3 regions of the Streptomyces sp. NBC_00466 genome follow, and region 1 is predicted to be linked to each of the others. Evidence: riboswitches for the same ligand, from Rfam matches in the RefSeq annotation. Region 1 holds a riboswitch; each other region holds the start of a gene.

Region 1 (4,553 bases):
TCGCGTAGCCGGGCGTCTGCAGCAGACCGGGCATCACCGACGTCTCGAAGGTGTGCGCCGTGCACGCCTGGGACTCCAGCCTGATGAAGTCCCGGTACTGGGCGGGCAGCAGACGCCGGTAGCTGTGCCACCAGCCGGCGCTCTCGTCGGCCCCCGCGCCGCACAGCGCCTCCAGGAGTTCGCGCTGCGCCGTGTCCCGCACACCGTACGCATGGAGCAACAGGGCTACGTCGGACGGCTTCACACCACTGCGCCCGGTCTCGATCCTGCTCACCTTCGACTGATGCCAGCCGGCGAGCCGGGCCGCTGCCGCGCTGGTCAGACCTGCCAGGACACGCAGTCTGCGCAGCTCGGCACCGAGTTTGACGCGGCGCACCTCGGGGCTGCTCCGCACCGCGTTCTCCCTCCGGTCGGCCGTTTCTGCAAACGTGCCATCCCGGCCGTCAAATACGGTCTTCCGTCGCAGAGTTCATCACTTTGAGCGACAGATATATGCACATCTTTGTGGATGGCCCGTGCTGCGGTCACTATGAGTGTCACGCTCGCACGAAGCGCCACCTGAGGCCGTCTCGAAGTGCATCCGTCACGAGATCCGCGCCGGCAGCGGTGGGAAAGGGACAGGCCGTCATGGCAGACCACCAGGAAGCTTCAGTCACCCTGCCGAGCGAGCCGGCTTCGGTACCGGCCGCCCGGACGTTCGTGGCCCGTGTGCTCACCGGATGGGGGCTGCCTCCCGACGCGGAGCTGGCGGACACCATCCGGCTGATCGTCTCGGAGCTCGCGACCAACGCGGTGCAGCACACCTTCGGCACGTCCCCCACTTTCACGGTGCAGGCCGTCCTGGACCGGGACGAGCGGCTGTGCGTCGGCGTCACCGACAGCCATCCGCGCTGGCCGCAGCGGCTGCCCGCGGCGGTGCAGCAGGACAACGGCCGGGGCATGGTCATCATCCGCTGGCTGGCGGCCGAGAACGGCGGGCGGCTGTCGGTCACCCCGACGCGGGACGGCGGCAAGACCGTCTGGATCGCCCTGCCCTGGACCGCCGCGGTCCAGGGCTGAACGAACCCGCGGCCGACGACTCCCGGCGGCTTCAGCCCACCCGGCCGTACCAGACGCTGTGGGTCCAGATCCTCTCCAGCCTGACCACGGCGCCGGTCTTGGGGGCGTGCCAGATCTTCCCGTGCCCCGCGTAGATGCCGACGTGGTAGACGCTCCGGCCGTAGTGGAAGAACACCAGGTCGCCCCGGTGCCGGGCCCAGGCCGGGATATGGCTTACGCGGTTGTACTGCGCCTGGGCGGTGCGGGGCAGCTGTTTGCCCACCTGTTTGTACGAGTAGAGCGTCAGGCCCGAGCAGTCGAACCGGGATGGCCCTGTCGCCCCCCACTGATAGGGCGAACCCCTTTTGGAGGCCGCGATCTGCACGGCCTGGGAGGCGTGCGCGGCGGCCTGTGCCTCCGCGGTCGCGCCCGGTGCCAGCGAGGTCCCCGCGACAGCGGCGAGGGCGAGGGCCGAAGCTGTTCCGGCCCGGGTGAGAAGAGACGGGACATGAATCTGCGCAGTCATGCGCAACCCTTCGCAAACCGCCTGTGAAGGATGACCTGTCGGGTTCGGGCCGGCGAAGTTGCCCGGCCGCCCGGCAGGATGACCGACTGATCAAGTCGGCCGTCCCACCAGGCGGCTTCACCCCGAGGAGCGACGTCGCTGTCGCCCCGGACTGCCTGGGTCCTCCACTCCTGCCGATCCACTCGTGTCGACCAGACATCCGGGAGCGGCGGCAGGACTCGGCGTCCGCCCGGACCGCCCCGCCGTGGTGGCGGGGGCTTGTCGTCTCCCGGATCTTCACCCATGGCACGGTGGATTCCCGGCGTACGCGCCGATTTGTGATGCTTCGGGGTCACTGGCCTGTTCGAGTGGATGCCACCGGAACCGGACCAGGGGATTCTGTCGGCGCACGGCCCTCACCTGGGGCGCAGCAGGGGTCCCGGGCGGAGTGCCGGTCCGAAGTGCAACTCGGTGCGGCCACTGGATCTCCGCGTGTCTACGCCTTCCGGGGGGCGCCCATCGGTGTACCGGCAACCGCCCGAAAGCCGGATCCGCGCCGGTTTTCCCCCTGTGGGGATCTCTGTGCGGATGCCGCGCGAAGGTGTCATGGCCCGGATGCCGGTGATGTCGGCACGTCCGCACCAGGGTTGACGCACCGTCGGCCTCGTCGTGCGCCCTGAGGGGGCTGGGTCACCCGTAATCGGCAACGCGGGGCGGAGTGGCCCGAGTTCACCGGCGTCCGGCCAACTTGACCGCCCCCGTCCCCCCGTTGGGCGCGAGGGGATCCGCGCGCGTTGCACCGCTCACCGGGACCGGTCTCTCCGCATTTCGGGTTGGCAAAGAACGCCCATGCGGCCTGTTGTCAGGGACCGTTCACAAGAAAGGATCCCCGGTACGTACTGGAGAGCGCCGGACGAACGGCGCTTCGCACAGGGGGAGGTACCACGTGAGACGCACCGCAGTGCTCGGCTCGGCCGGCGCTCTGGCCGCGGCGACTCTCATAGCCGGCGCCATGGCAGCGCCGTCGGCCACCGCCGACGGCCGCGGCCACGCCGGCCCGGAGGCGCACGGTGTGGCCGTCGCCGCCGCTCGGGCGGCGACGGCCGGGATCGACTGGCAGGACTGTCCTGCGGACTGGGCGCTCGCGAAGCCCATCCAGTGCGGCTGGGTGACCGTGCCGGTCGACTACGCACACCCGGATGGCCGGACGATCAAGCTCGCGGTGGACCGGGCTCTGAGCACCGGCACCGCGTCGCAGCGGCAGGGCTCCCTCGTCTACAACCCCGGTGGCCCCGGCGCTTCGGGTATGCGCTTCCCCGCCAGGTCCACCACCGGGAGCGCGCTCTGGGTCAACACCGCCAAGGCGTACGACTTCGTGGGCTTCGACCCGCGCGGCGTGGGCCACTCGGCGCCGGTCTCCTGCATGGACCCGCAGAAGTACGTCAGCGCCCCCAAGGCCGATCCGGTCCCGGACAGTGCGGCCGACAAGCAGGTCCAGCGCAAGCTCGCAGCGCAGTACGCGGACGGCTGCGAGCAGCGCAGCGGTGCGATGCTGCCGTATCTGACCACGCCGAACACGGCGCGCGACCTCGACGTCATCAGGGCGGCGCTCGGCGAGAAGAAGCTCAACTACCTGGGAGTCTCCTACGGCACCTATCTCGGCGCCGTGTACGGAACGCTCTTCCCGGGCCATGTCCGCCGGATGATCGTGGACAGTGTGGTCGACCCGAAGCAGTCGAACATCTGGTACGAGGCCAACCTCAACCAGGACGTCGCCTTCCAGGGCCGCTGGAACGACTGGCAGAACTGGGTCGCCGCCAACGACGCCGCCTTCCACATCGGGAAGACGGCAGCCGCCGTCGAACAGCAGTGGGTGAAGCTGCGCGCCACAGCGAAGAAGCATCCGATCGGCGGGGTCGTGGGCCCCGCCGAACTGCTCGGGTTCTTCCAGAACGCGCCGTACTACGACTCCTCCTGGGTACCGGTCGCCAAGGCCTGGAGCCAGTACCTCGCCGGTGATCCGAAGCCGCTGATCGATGCCGCAGGGCCCGATATGGCGGACACCGCGGGCAACATCTCCGCGGAGAACGGCACAGCCGTCTACACGTCGGTCGAGTGCGCCGACGCCAAGTGGCCGACCGACTGGCGGACATGGGACCGGGACAACACCCGGCTCAACAAGGACAACCCGTTCCTCACCTGGTCCAACGCCTGGATGAACCTGCCGTGCGCCACCTGGCCCGCGAAGCAGCAGACCCCGGTGAACGTCCACACGGGCAAGGGGCTCCCGCCCGTACTGATCGTGCAGTCGACCCGTGACGCGGCCACGCCGTTCCAGGGCGCCGTCGACCTGCACCAGCGCTTCAAGGGCTCCCGCCTCATCATCGAGAAGGGCGCCGGATCGCACGGGGTGACCGGTCTGGTCAACCCGTGCATCAACACCCGGGTGGACAGTTATCTGCTCACCGGCAGCACCGACCGCCACGATGTGACGTGCACCCCGCACGCCACACCGACGCCGTAACAGCCCACGCTGGGGGACCGCTTGGTCAGCGGTTCCCCAGCCAGGCGTCCTCCGCCACGTAGTCGAAGAGATCGAGATGCGGGTCGTAGGTCTTCGCCATCGCGGGGAAGGCCTCGCGCCAGTCCCTGTCCCGGAGCCGGCCGGTGATCCACTCCACGGTCGCGGGCAGCGAATCGGCGTACCCGGTCACCGGGCGGTAGCCCAGCTCCCGCTCGGCGGCCGACATGTCGTACACCACGGGGTGGTCGACGCCCCATGGGGTCATGCCCCGTTCGGAGCGCCCCTCGACCAGCACCAACCGGCTCTGTACGCCCAGGATTTCGTCGATGGCCGTACTGATTTCGGCGACCGTCGGCGCCTCGGGGTCCCCGCCGTTCAGCACCCGCGCCCCCGGGCGCAGCGCGGCCAGCCGGATCATCTCGGCGAGGTTGGAGACATGCACCGGTTGGAAGCGGCTCCGCCCGCCGTGGGCCAGGATCCGCACCG
Region 2 (4,553 bases), 2.3 Mb from region 1:
CTCGTCCCGCAGCTCCTCGACCCGCGCTCTCGCGTCGCTGACCTGGCGCCGCTGGTCGGCGATGTCGCCGCGCTGCGACACGTACTGCCGCATCGGATACGCGAGCGCCACCACCAGGGTGCAGAGCACCATCAGCAGTATCGCGGCCCGGCCGGTGAGCCGGGGCCTGCGCGCCTGGCGCCTGGACTGGGAGCGGTAGACACGGGCCGCGGTCTGCTCACCGAGCACCTTGAGTCTGGTCGCGGTGGAGAACCGGTCCCGGTTCCCTGCCATGCCGCCTCCCCGTTACACACGCACGTCCGTCCCCGGACACGGTACGGGACCGGGGACGGGGACGGCTGCGCGTGGCTGCGCCTTTGCTGCTGATTCAGCTCTTTATTCAGTTCTTCGGCCGTGTCAGCTGTTCTTCGTTCGATTCAGCTGCTCTCCGGCTGCGTCACTGTGTCAGCTGGAGCGGAAGCGCGGGAACGCCGAACGGCCCGCGTAGACCGCCGCGTCGTCGAGGATCTCCTCGATGCGCAGCAGCTGGTTGTACTTGGCGACGCGGTCCGAGCGGGCCGGGGCGCCGGTCTTGATCTGGCCGCAGTTCACGGCGACCGCGAGGTCGGCGATGGTGACGTCCTCGGTCTCGCCGGAACGGTGCGACATCATGCACTTGAAGCCGTTGCGCTGCGCGAGCTCGACGGCGTCCAGGGTCTCGGTCAGCGAACCGATCTGGTTGACCTTGACAAGCAGGGCGTTGGCGGAGCCCTCCTCGATACCGCGGGCCAGCCGCTCCGGGTTGGTGACGAAGAGGTCGTCGCCGACGATCTGGACCTTGGCGCCCAGCTTGTCGGTGATGACCTTCCAGCCGTCCCAGTCGTCCTCGTACAGCGGGTCCTCGATGGAGACGAGCGGGTACGCGGAGACGAGCTCCTCGTAGTACTCGGTCATCTCGGCGGCCGAGCGGGACTTGCCCTCGAACTCGTACTTGCCGTCCTTGTAGAACTCGGAGGCGGCGACGTCGAGCGCGAGCGCGATGTCCTTGCCCGGCGCGTAACCGGCTTCCTTGATGGCCTCGAGGATGAGGTCGAGGGCGGCGCGGTTCGACTCCAGGTTCGGCGCGAAGCCGCCCTCGTCGCCGAGACCGGTCGACAGGCCCTTGGTCTTCAGGACCTTCTTGAGGGTGTGGTAGACCTCGGCGCCCCAGCGCAGCGCTTCCGAGAAGGACTCGGCGCCGATCGGCGCGATCATGAACTCCTGGATGTCGACGTTGGAGTCGGCGTGCGACCCGCCGTTCAGGATGTTCATCATCGGAACGGGCAGCAGGTGCGCGTTCGGGCCGCCCAGGTAGCGGAAGAGCGGGAGGTCGGAAGCCTCGGACGCGGCGTGCGCCACGGCGAGCGAGACGCCGAGGATGGCGTTGGCGCCGAGCGAGCCCTTGTTCTCCGTCGCGTCCAGGTCGAACATCGCCTGGTCGATCAGGCGCTGCTCGGTGGCGTCGTAGCCGACGAGCTCCGGCCCGATCTGCTCGATGACGGCGAGGACTGCCTTCTCGACACCCTTGCCCTGGTAACGGTTGGGGTCACCGTCGCGGAGCTCGATGGCCTCGAACGCACCGGTGGAGGCGCCGGACGGGACGGCGGCACGGCCCGTGCTGCCGTCGTCGAGGCCGACCTCGACCTCGACCGTGGGGTTGCCTCGGGAGTCCAGGATTTCCCGGGCTACGACGACGTCGATGGACGGCACTAGCATCTCCTTCTGGGATGTGACGCTATGGGCGCAGGGTCTCTGTGGCCTTGCGGCATGAGCCTAACCGGCTCGGAGCCATCAGCCGGCAGGGCGCCCGGACCCTGGGACGAAAAAGGGCCCAAAAGCTTGTATGACGGTGTGAAAGTCACCAAATTTACCAGATGGTGACCACGCCACCCTCCCCGGACGGGCCGCGGGACGAACCAGGACGCGGCTCCGGCGGAGAGACCCCCGGCCCGGCGCGTACGGGGGAGTCGCGCCGGGCCGGGGGTGCTGGGGAGAGCTGATATCAGCTCAGGTGGAGCTGCTGACCGGGGAAGATCAGGTTGGCGTCCTTCACGATGTCCTTGTTCAGGTCGTAGACCTTCTTCCAGCCACCGGAGACGTGCTCGGCCTTGGCGATCTTGGCGAGGGTGTCGCCGGCCTTGACCTTGTACTCGCCGTCGCCCTTCTGGACCGTGGTGGGCGCGGCGTGGCGGGGAGCGGCGTGCTTCGGGGCGGCCGGCGCACTGGTGCGGGCCTCACTGCGCGAAGCGGACTGCTGGTCGCTGTGGCTGCTCTGCTGGCCGGCGCTCGACGAGGAGGAGCCGCTGTTCGAACCGGTGGAGACGTCCGGGCTCGGACCGCCGCTGGTCAGGTTGCCGGCACCGGCGCAGGACCAGGCGCCCGGTCCCTGCATGGCGAGAAGCTTCTCGGCGGTGGCGATCTGCTGGCCCTTGGTGGCGAGGTCGGCACGCGGGGCGTACTGCGTACCGCCGGCGGCGGCCCAGCTGGAGTTGTTGAACTGGAGGCCGCCGTAGTAGCCGTTGCCCGTGTTGGTGGACCAGTTACCACCGGACTCGCACTGCGCGACGGCGTCCCAGGTGGAGACCGAAGCGGCGGAGGCCGAGGTCGCCCCGATCAGCGGAACGGCCACAGCGGCACCGGCAACACCGGCGAGCGTGGCGACGCGAACGGCCTTCGAGGGGCGACGGTGCTTGGACTTGCTGGAAAACAGCATGACGGATCTCCTCACCGACGCCTACGAGGTGAGCTGTCGGGTTCGGGCCAATGAGTTGCCCGGCTGCGCGACCTAGCGCACAGCTTCACCCCAAGCCGGTCCCGGTTCGTGCCGTTCTCTGACTCTGAACGGACGGCCGGCCCCGGCGCTTACCTGGGTCCCCCGCTCCTGCCTGCGGCGCTTCTTAGCGTCAACTGCTTCCCTTCGACCGATGGCAGGATTCGGCGTGGCGATCGAAGAGGCCCGCGGTGCGAGCGGTCTGACCGTAATCACAGGACCCCCCGATATTCAAAGATGAACATCGGGGGAGAAATCCCTGGTTTACGACCCCGCGTTACCCGTTTCTGCAGGTGAGGGACGGCGTACGCCGGGCGGACAGTCCGGACATTCAGCAGGGCCGACGAGAGTCATGTCTCACTCGAACAGAAGCGGACATACAATCCCGAACTACCCCTGGTTTCGGTCGAGATCAAGGCTCTGGCCAGGAACGATGAAGTCCGGATCGCCTCCGACGGTCCGATGGTTCGCCGCGTAGAGCGCGGGCCATCCGCCGGGCAGATCGTGCGCCTCCGCGATGGACCAGAGGTTGTCACCCGCGCGGACGGTGTAGCTGCCGTCCGTACGGGCGTCATCCCGGGACGTCTCCCCGCCGCGTGAAGCGTGCCGGCCGGTCTCGTCATGGCTCGCACCGGAGTCGCCCGCGGCCTCGCCGCCCCGGTGCCTGCCGACCCCCGAGTGCGCCGAGCCGGAAGGGGCGGGAGACGCGGAGTCCGACGGGCCGGGCGTGACGGATGTACTGGAGCCCGAAGTATCCGAAGAACCCGAATGGCCCGAATTGCTGGAAGAGTCCGATGCATCCGATGAAGGGTCAGATGCCGGAGATGACGGTGATGATGGGGTCGGCGATCCGGAAGGGGAACCCGACGGAGGGCCCGAGGGGGAATCGGACGGGCTCGGACTCGCCTGCTTCGACGGCGTCCGCGTGGACGGCGTCCCCTTCGAACCGTCCGCACCCGTGTCCGCGCCCGACGGGTGCTTGGTGGACGCGGACGGCTTCGTGGGGCTGGGGCTCGCGGTGTCCGGGGAGCCCGGGTCCACCGTGGCCGTGTCCGCGTCGTCCTTCGTCAGCCCGGCGATGGCCGCACAACTGGCCCAGGGGGTCGCACCCTCGGCCGCGTACACCTTCTGGGCGACGGCTATCTGCTGGGAGCGGCTGGCCAGGTCGGGGCGGGCCGCGTACTGCCCGCCGCCGTACTTGTCCCAGGTCGCCTGCGAGAACTGGAGGCCGCCGTAGTGCCCGTTGTTGAGGTCGGTGCTCCAGATGCCGCCGCTCTCACACAGCGCCACCCGGTCCCAGGTCGTGGCGTCAGCCGCGTGGGCGCCGGTCGACGCCAGCAGCGGAAGGGCGATGGCCGAGCCCGTAACTCCTGCCGCTACGACAAGAGCTGGGGCCTGACGGGGGCGGCGGTGCCGACCGTTCCCGGTGCGCATGCGGTGGCCTTCCGTGTGACGGATGAGTCGAGGGGTGAACGTAGCCGCACTCGAACACCAGTCACAAGTCGATGCAGTGGAGATCACATGAAAGTCACGTTCTTGACACCCCGTCAGTCATGCACCGGTCAGGCCGTCAGTTCGGCGGCGTACCGAACTCCACCGGAAGCGTGCGCAATCCCCGCATGATGAGCCCGCCACGCCAGCGCAAATCGCCAGGTTCTGCCGCAAGTCGCAGGTCCGGCAGACGGCGCAGCAGTGTGGCGAGCGCGGTCTGCGCCTCCAGCCGGGCGAGGGGCGCGCCGAGGCAGTAGTGGATGCCGTGCCCGTA
Region 3 (4,553 bases), 5.6 Mb from region 1:
TAGGGTTTAACAACTGTTCCGGATTTGTACCTGATAGCATCAGGGCATGACCGTGCCGCCGGGACGCCGTGAGCGCAAGAAGGCCGCGACCCGCCAGAAGATCGCTGACACCGCCCTGCGGCTCTTCCTGGACCGCGGGTACGACGCGGTGGGCATCCGCGACGTGGCCGCCGAGGCCGACGTGGCTGTCACCACGCTCTTCTCCCACTTCGCCTCGAAAGAGGCCCTGGTGTTCGAGCGGGACGACGACTTCGAGCAGCGCCTCACGCAGGCGGTCACGGACCGGGCGCCGCACGAGCCGCTCATCCCCGCGCTGCGCCGAGAGGTCCAGGCTCTGGTGCGGCATTGCACGGCGGACAGCGCCGCCCCGGTCTGGCACCTGATCGACGGATCACCGGCCCTGCGGGAGTACGAGGAGTCGATGAGGCTGCGTCACGCGGAGTCGCTGGCAACGGCCATCGCCGCTGATCCCGGCCTGTCACAGACCACAACGGCCTGCCGGACGATCGCGAGGTTCGTGATCGACGCCTACTCGCTGGCCCGCGAGGCGGCCGATCCGCAGGCAGCGGTGGACGAGATCTTCCGGATGATCGAGGCGGCCTGGGAGGTCACCTGACCGTCCCACTCTTTCCGGAACCGGGCGCCCGGCACCGGACATCCCGCGACGGGACATCGCATCCGGGCATCAGGCCGGGACATCGCACACCGGGACATCGGAAAAGCCGAACATAAACAGACAGCACGGGACTGAGCGGCGAATACGGCAGAGAGAAAAGCCGGAATTCCCCTTCCCTGTATACGGCAGTACTGTTAATCGGTGATGCTCGCAATGTTTACAGCATGTTGCGAATCCCTCACGCGTCCCTGCTGCCGCAGCCGGTGCGCCGCCGTTGCGCGCTCGGCGTGCACCGCGGTCAGAGCACGGGCCCGCTCCGCGTCGCCGCGCGCCACCGCGTCCACGATCGAGCCGTGCTCGGCCCAGGACACGACAGGGAGGGCCGGCTGGCCGACCGCGTACATCCAGCTGATCTTCTGCCGCAGCTGACCGAGCAGCGTGGTCAGCGCCGAGCTGCCCGATGCCTGCGCCAGCGTCTCGTGGAACCAGCCGCCGAGCGACCGCAGATCCTCGCCCTGGCCGTGCCCGGCCCGCTCCTGACCGAGCCTGACCAGGCCGCGGAGCACCTTCAGATGGGCCTCGGTCCGCCGCTGGGCAGCGCGCGCCGCGCCCATCGGCTCCAGCAGCATCCGTATCTCCAGCAGGTCGGCCGCCTCCTGCTCGGTCGGTTCGGCGACACAGGCGCCCGCATGGCGGCGGGTGACCACGAACCCCTCGGACTCCAGGGTCCGCAGGGCCTCACGGACAGGGACACGGGAGACGCCGTAGCGGCGCGCGAGCACCTCCTCCGTCAGCCGGCCACCCCGCTCGTACACCCCCGAGATGATGTCGTCACGGATTGCCGTGCATACCGAATGTGCGGGAACGCGCATGACCGAACCTCCGCATCGACGCCCGCATTTCGCGGTCCGTACGCACCTGTGCGGCGACTCTATGACAGGGCAGGTTAATTCCCGAAGGCCCCCGGTAAATCATGGATATCTTTTGGCCAGGCAAAAACCGGACGTACGAAGACCGGGCGCGGGGAAGATATCCGTGCGAATGCGAACACCGGAACGCGTGTGGCCGCGGCGCTTGGACGACAGGGCCGGGAGCGCCGGGGCCACACGGGCGGGACAGCCGGGGTCAGACGTTGACGCCGTGTGAGCGCAGGTAGGCGACGGGGTCGATGTCCGAGCCGTAGTCCGGTCCCGTGCGGGCCTCGAAGTGGAGGTGCGGGCCGGTGGTGTTGCCGGTGGCGCCGGAGAGTGCGATCTGCTCGTCCGATGTGACGGACTGGCCGACCGAGACGCCGATGGACGAGAGATGGCCGTACTGCGTGTACGTGCCGTCGTGCATCCGGATGACGATGTTGTTGCCGTACGCACCGCCCCAGCCGGCCTCCACGACCGTGCCCGCGCCGACGGCGTGGACCGGGGTGCCGCTCGCGGCGTGGAAGTCGATGCCGGTGTGGCTGCCGGACGACCAGAGGCTGCCGCCGGTCTTGTAGCCGGTGGAGACATAGGAGTTGGCGACCGGGACCACATAGGCGTTGAGGCGCTTGCGGGCAGCGGCCCGGGCCGCGCGCTGCTTGGCCGCCTTCGCCTCGCGCTCCCGCTCGGCCTTCGCCTTCGCGGCTGCGGCCCTGGCCTTGGCGGCGGCCTTGGCCTTCGCCACGGCCTCGGCGTGGTCGGCCTCGTGCTGCTGTGCGGTGACCTGGGCGGCTATCCGGTCTGCCACGGTGTCACCGACGAGGATGGTCCGGTCGAGACGGGCTTCCTGCGCGGTGGAGACCTGTGCGCTGTCGGCCATCGCCGGGGAGGCGAGGGTGCCGAGAACACCGGCCGTGGCGAGGGTGGCGACTCCGGCGACGCCCGCGGTCCTGCGGGTCAGGTGCTTCGGGGCACGGTGCTTGCCGGTAGGGCGGCTGAACGCCATGAAGAGGCTGGTCCTTTCCTTCCCTCTCGCCTACCGGGTTAGCTGACGGGTTCGGAGCAGGAAGGTCTCCTACGGGCCCGCCCCTGCGGAGCGGCCCCGATTCACCCCAGGGACTGAGTGGGTCCCCGGCTCCCCGGGCTCGCGCCTGACGGGGACTCGGCGATCGCTGCCCGGCGCCGCGGTTGCGGCTTACGTCCGACGGACAGCGAGTGCGACGGTAAGTGGTGCGTCCCGGTTGCGCCAAACAGACAGCGGGTTTTGTCGCACATCCCACAGGCACACGTACGGGCACACCTCCCGGAGGCCGCGCACAGCCCCGGCACGCAGCCGGGGTCCCGGCGGGCGCACTGCCCACCGGGACCCCGCAGATCCGCCCCGGCCGCCCGGCGCACCGGGTCAGCCGGAACTCAGCTCGCGACCACGGTCACTTCGCCGATGCCCAGCGCCCTGACCGGCTCCGCGATCTGCGCGGCATCCCCCACCAGGACCGTCACCAGCCGGTCGTCGGGGAACGCGGAGACCACGGCGGCGGTCGCCTCGACCGTGCCGGTCGCGGCGAGGCGCGCGTACAGCTGTGCCTGGAAGTCGTCCGGCAGGTGCTGCTCCACCTGGTCGGCGAGCGTGGCCGCGACCGCGGCGGCCGTCTCGTACTTCAGCGGTGCGACGCCCACCAGGTTCTGTACCGCGATGTCCCGCTCGGTGTCGGTCAGTCCGTCGGCGGCCAGCGTCCTGAGGACCTTCCAGAGGTCGTCGAGCGCGGGTCCTGTCGACTCGGTGTCCACCGAACCGCTGATGGCGAGCATGGCGGCGCCGGTGCCGTCGGGGGCGGAGCGGAGGACCTGGCTGAAGGCCCGCACGCCGTAGGTGTAGCCCTTCTCCTCGCGCAGGACGCGGTCCAGACGGGAGGTGAGCGTGCCGCCCAGGCAGTACGTGCCGAGGACCTGGGCGGGCCAGACACGGTCGTGCCGGTCGGCGCCGATCCGGCCGATCAGCAGCTGGGTCTGGACCGCTCCGGGGCGGTCCACGACGATGACGCGGCCGGTGTCGTCCGCGGTGATCGGGGGCACCGGCCGGGGCGTGCCCGCGTTGCCCTTCCACTCGCCGAGGCTCTCGGCGAGCACCGCGTCCAGGTCGGTCCCCGCCAGATCGCCGACGACCACGGCGGTGGCTGTCGCCGGCCGTACGTACGCGTCGTAGAAGGCGCGGACGGCGGCCGCGTCGATGCGCGCCACCGTCTCCTCGGTGCCCTGGCGCGGACGCGACATACGCGCGGTGGCCGGGAAGAGCTCCTTGGAGAGCTGCTTGGCCGCGCGGCGGGCCGGGTTGGCCAGCTCGTGCGGGATCTCGTCGAGCCGGTTGCCCACGATCCGCTCGACCTCACTCGGGGCGAAGGCGGGCGCCCGCAGCGCGTCGGCGAGCAGGCCGAGCGCCTTGGGCAGCCGGGAGACCGGCACTTCGAGGGAGACCCGGACCCCGGGGTGGTCGGCGTGCGCGTCGAGAGTGGCGCCACAGCGCTCCAGCTCGGCGGCGAACTCCTCGGCGCTGTGCTTGTCGGTGCCCTCGGAGAGGGCCCTCGCCATGATCGTGGCGATGCCGTCGAGCCCCTCGGGCTCGGCGTCCAGCGGGGCGTCGAGGCTGATCTCGACAGCGACGACCTGCTGTCCGGGACGGTCGCAGCGCAGCACCGTCAGGCCGTTGGGCAGGGTGGAGCGCTCGGGGGCCGGGAATGCCCAGGGCCTGGGGGCACCAGCCTGGGGCTGCGGGTGGAAGGCCATCATCACGGCCGCGGGGTCGGTCACTGGTCCGCCTCTGTGCTCTCGGTGGTCGCGGTGGCTGCGGTGGCCTCGTCGGACCCGCCGTCCGCACTGGTCTCTTCGGGCTCATCGGCGGTGACGGGCTCGTACACCAGCACAGCCCTGTTGTCGGGGCGCAGCCGGGCCTTGGCGACCTGCTGCACCTCGTCGGCCGTGATGTCGAGCACCCGGCCCACCGCGGTCAGCGCCAGCTGCGGGTCGCCGAA

The links. Region 1 has a riboswitch for cyclic di-AMP ahead of OG210_RS29430 (C40 family peptidase). Riboswitches for the same ligand answer to the same signal wherever they lie in the genome.
Region 2: it holds a riboswitch for cyclic di-AMP, as region 1 does, so the genes downstream of both, OG210_RS19225 (transglycosylase family protein) here and OG210_RS29430 (C40 family peptidase) in region 1, are expected to answer to the same signal.
Region 3: it holds a riboswitch for cyclic di-AMP, as region 1 does, so the genes downstream of both, OG210_RS04220 (M23 family metallopeptidase) here and OG210_RS29430 (C40 family peptidase) in region 1, are expected to answer to the same signal.

What each region holds. Positions count from the first base shown of each region.
Region 1 covers NZ_CP107896.1:6,552,483-6,557,035, forward strand. The annotation lists gene OG210_RS29420 (helix-turn-helix transcriptional regulator) at 1-394, opposite strand, end outside; gene OG210_RS29425 (ATP-binding protein) at 628-1,059, shown strand; gene OG210_RS29430 (C40 family peptidase) at 1,091-1,564, opposite strand; cyclic di-AMP (ydaO/yuaA leader) riboswitch at 1,568-1,785, opposite strand; gene OG210_RS29435 (alpha/beta hydrolase) at 2,490-4,067, shown strand; gene OG210_RS29440 (NAD-dependent epimerase/dehydratase family protein) at 4,093-4,553, opposite strand, start outside.
Region 2 covers NZ_CP107896.1:4,283,637-4,288,189, reverse strand. The annotation lists gene OG210_RS19235 (septum formation initiator family protein) at 1-273, opposite strand, end outside; gene eno (phosphopyruvate hydratase) at 445-1,734, opposite strand; gene OG210_RS19225 (transglycosylase family protein) at 2,021-2,731, opposite strand; cyclic di-AMP (ydaO/yuaA leader) riboswitch at 2,735-2,921, opposite strand; gene OG210_RS19220 (transglycosylase family protein) at 3,179-4,222, opposite strand; gene OG210_RS19215 (cytochrome P450) at 4,359-4,553, opposite strand, start outside.
Region 3 covers NZ_CP107896.1:968,545-973,097, forward strand. The annotation lists gene OG210_RS04210 (helix-turn-helix domain-containing protein) at 47-616, shown strand; gene OG210_RS04215 (GntR family transcriptional regulator) at 811-1,488, opposite strand; gene OG210_RS04220 (M23 family metallopeptidase) at 1,742-2,533, opposite strand; cyclic di-AMP (ydaO/yuaA leader) riboswitch at 2,546-2,705, opposite strand; gene OG210_RS04225 (pitrilysin family protein) at 2,941-4,308, opposite strand; gene OG210_RS04230 (M16 family metallopeptidase) at 4,329-4,553, opposite strand, start outside.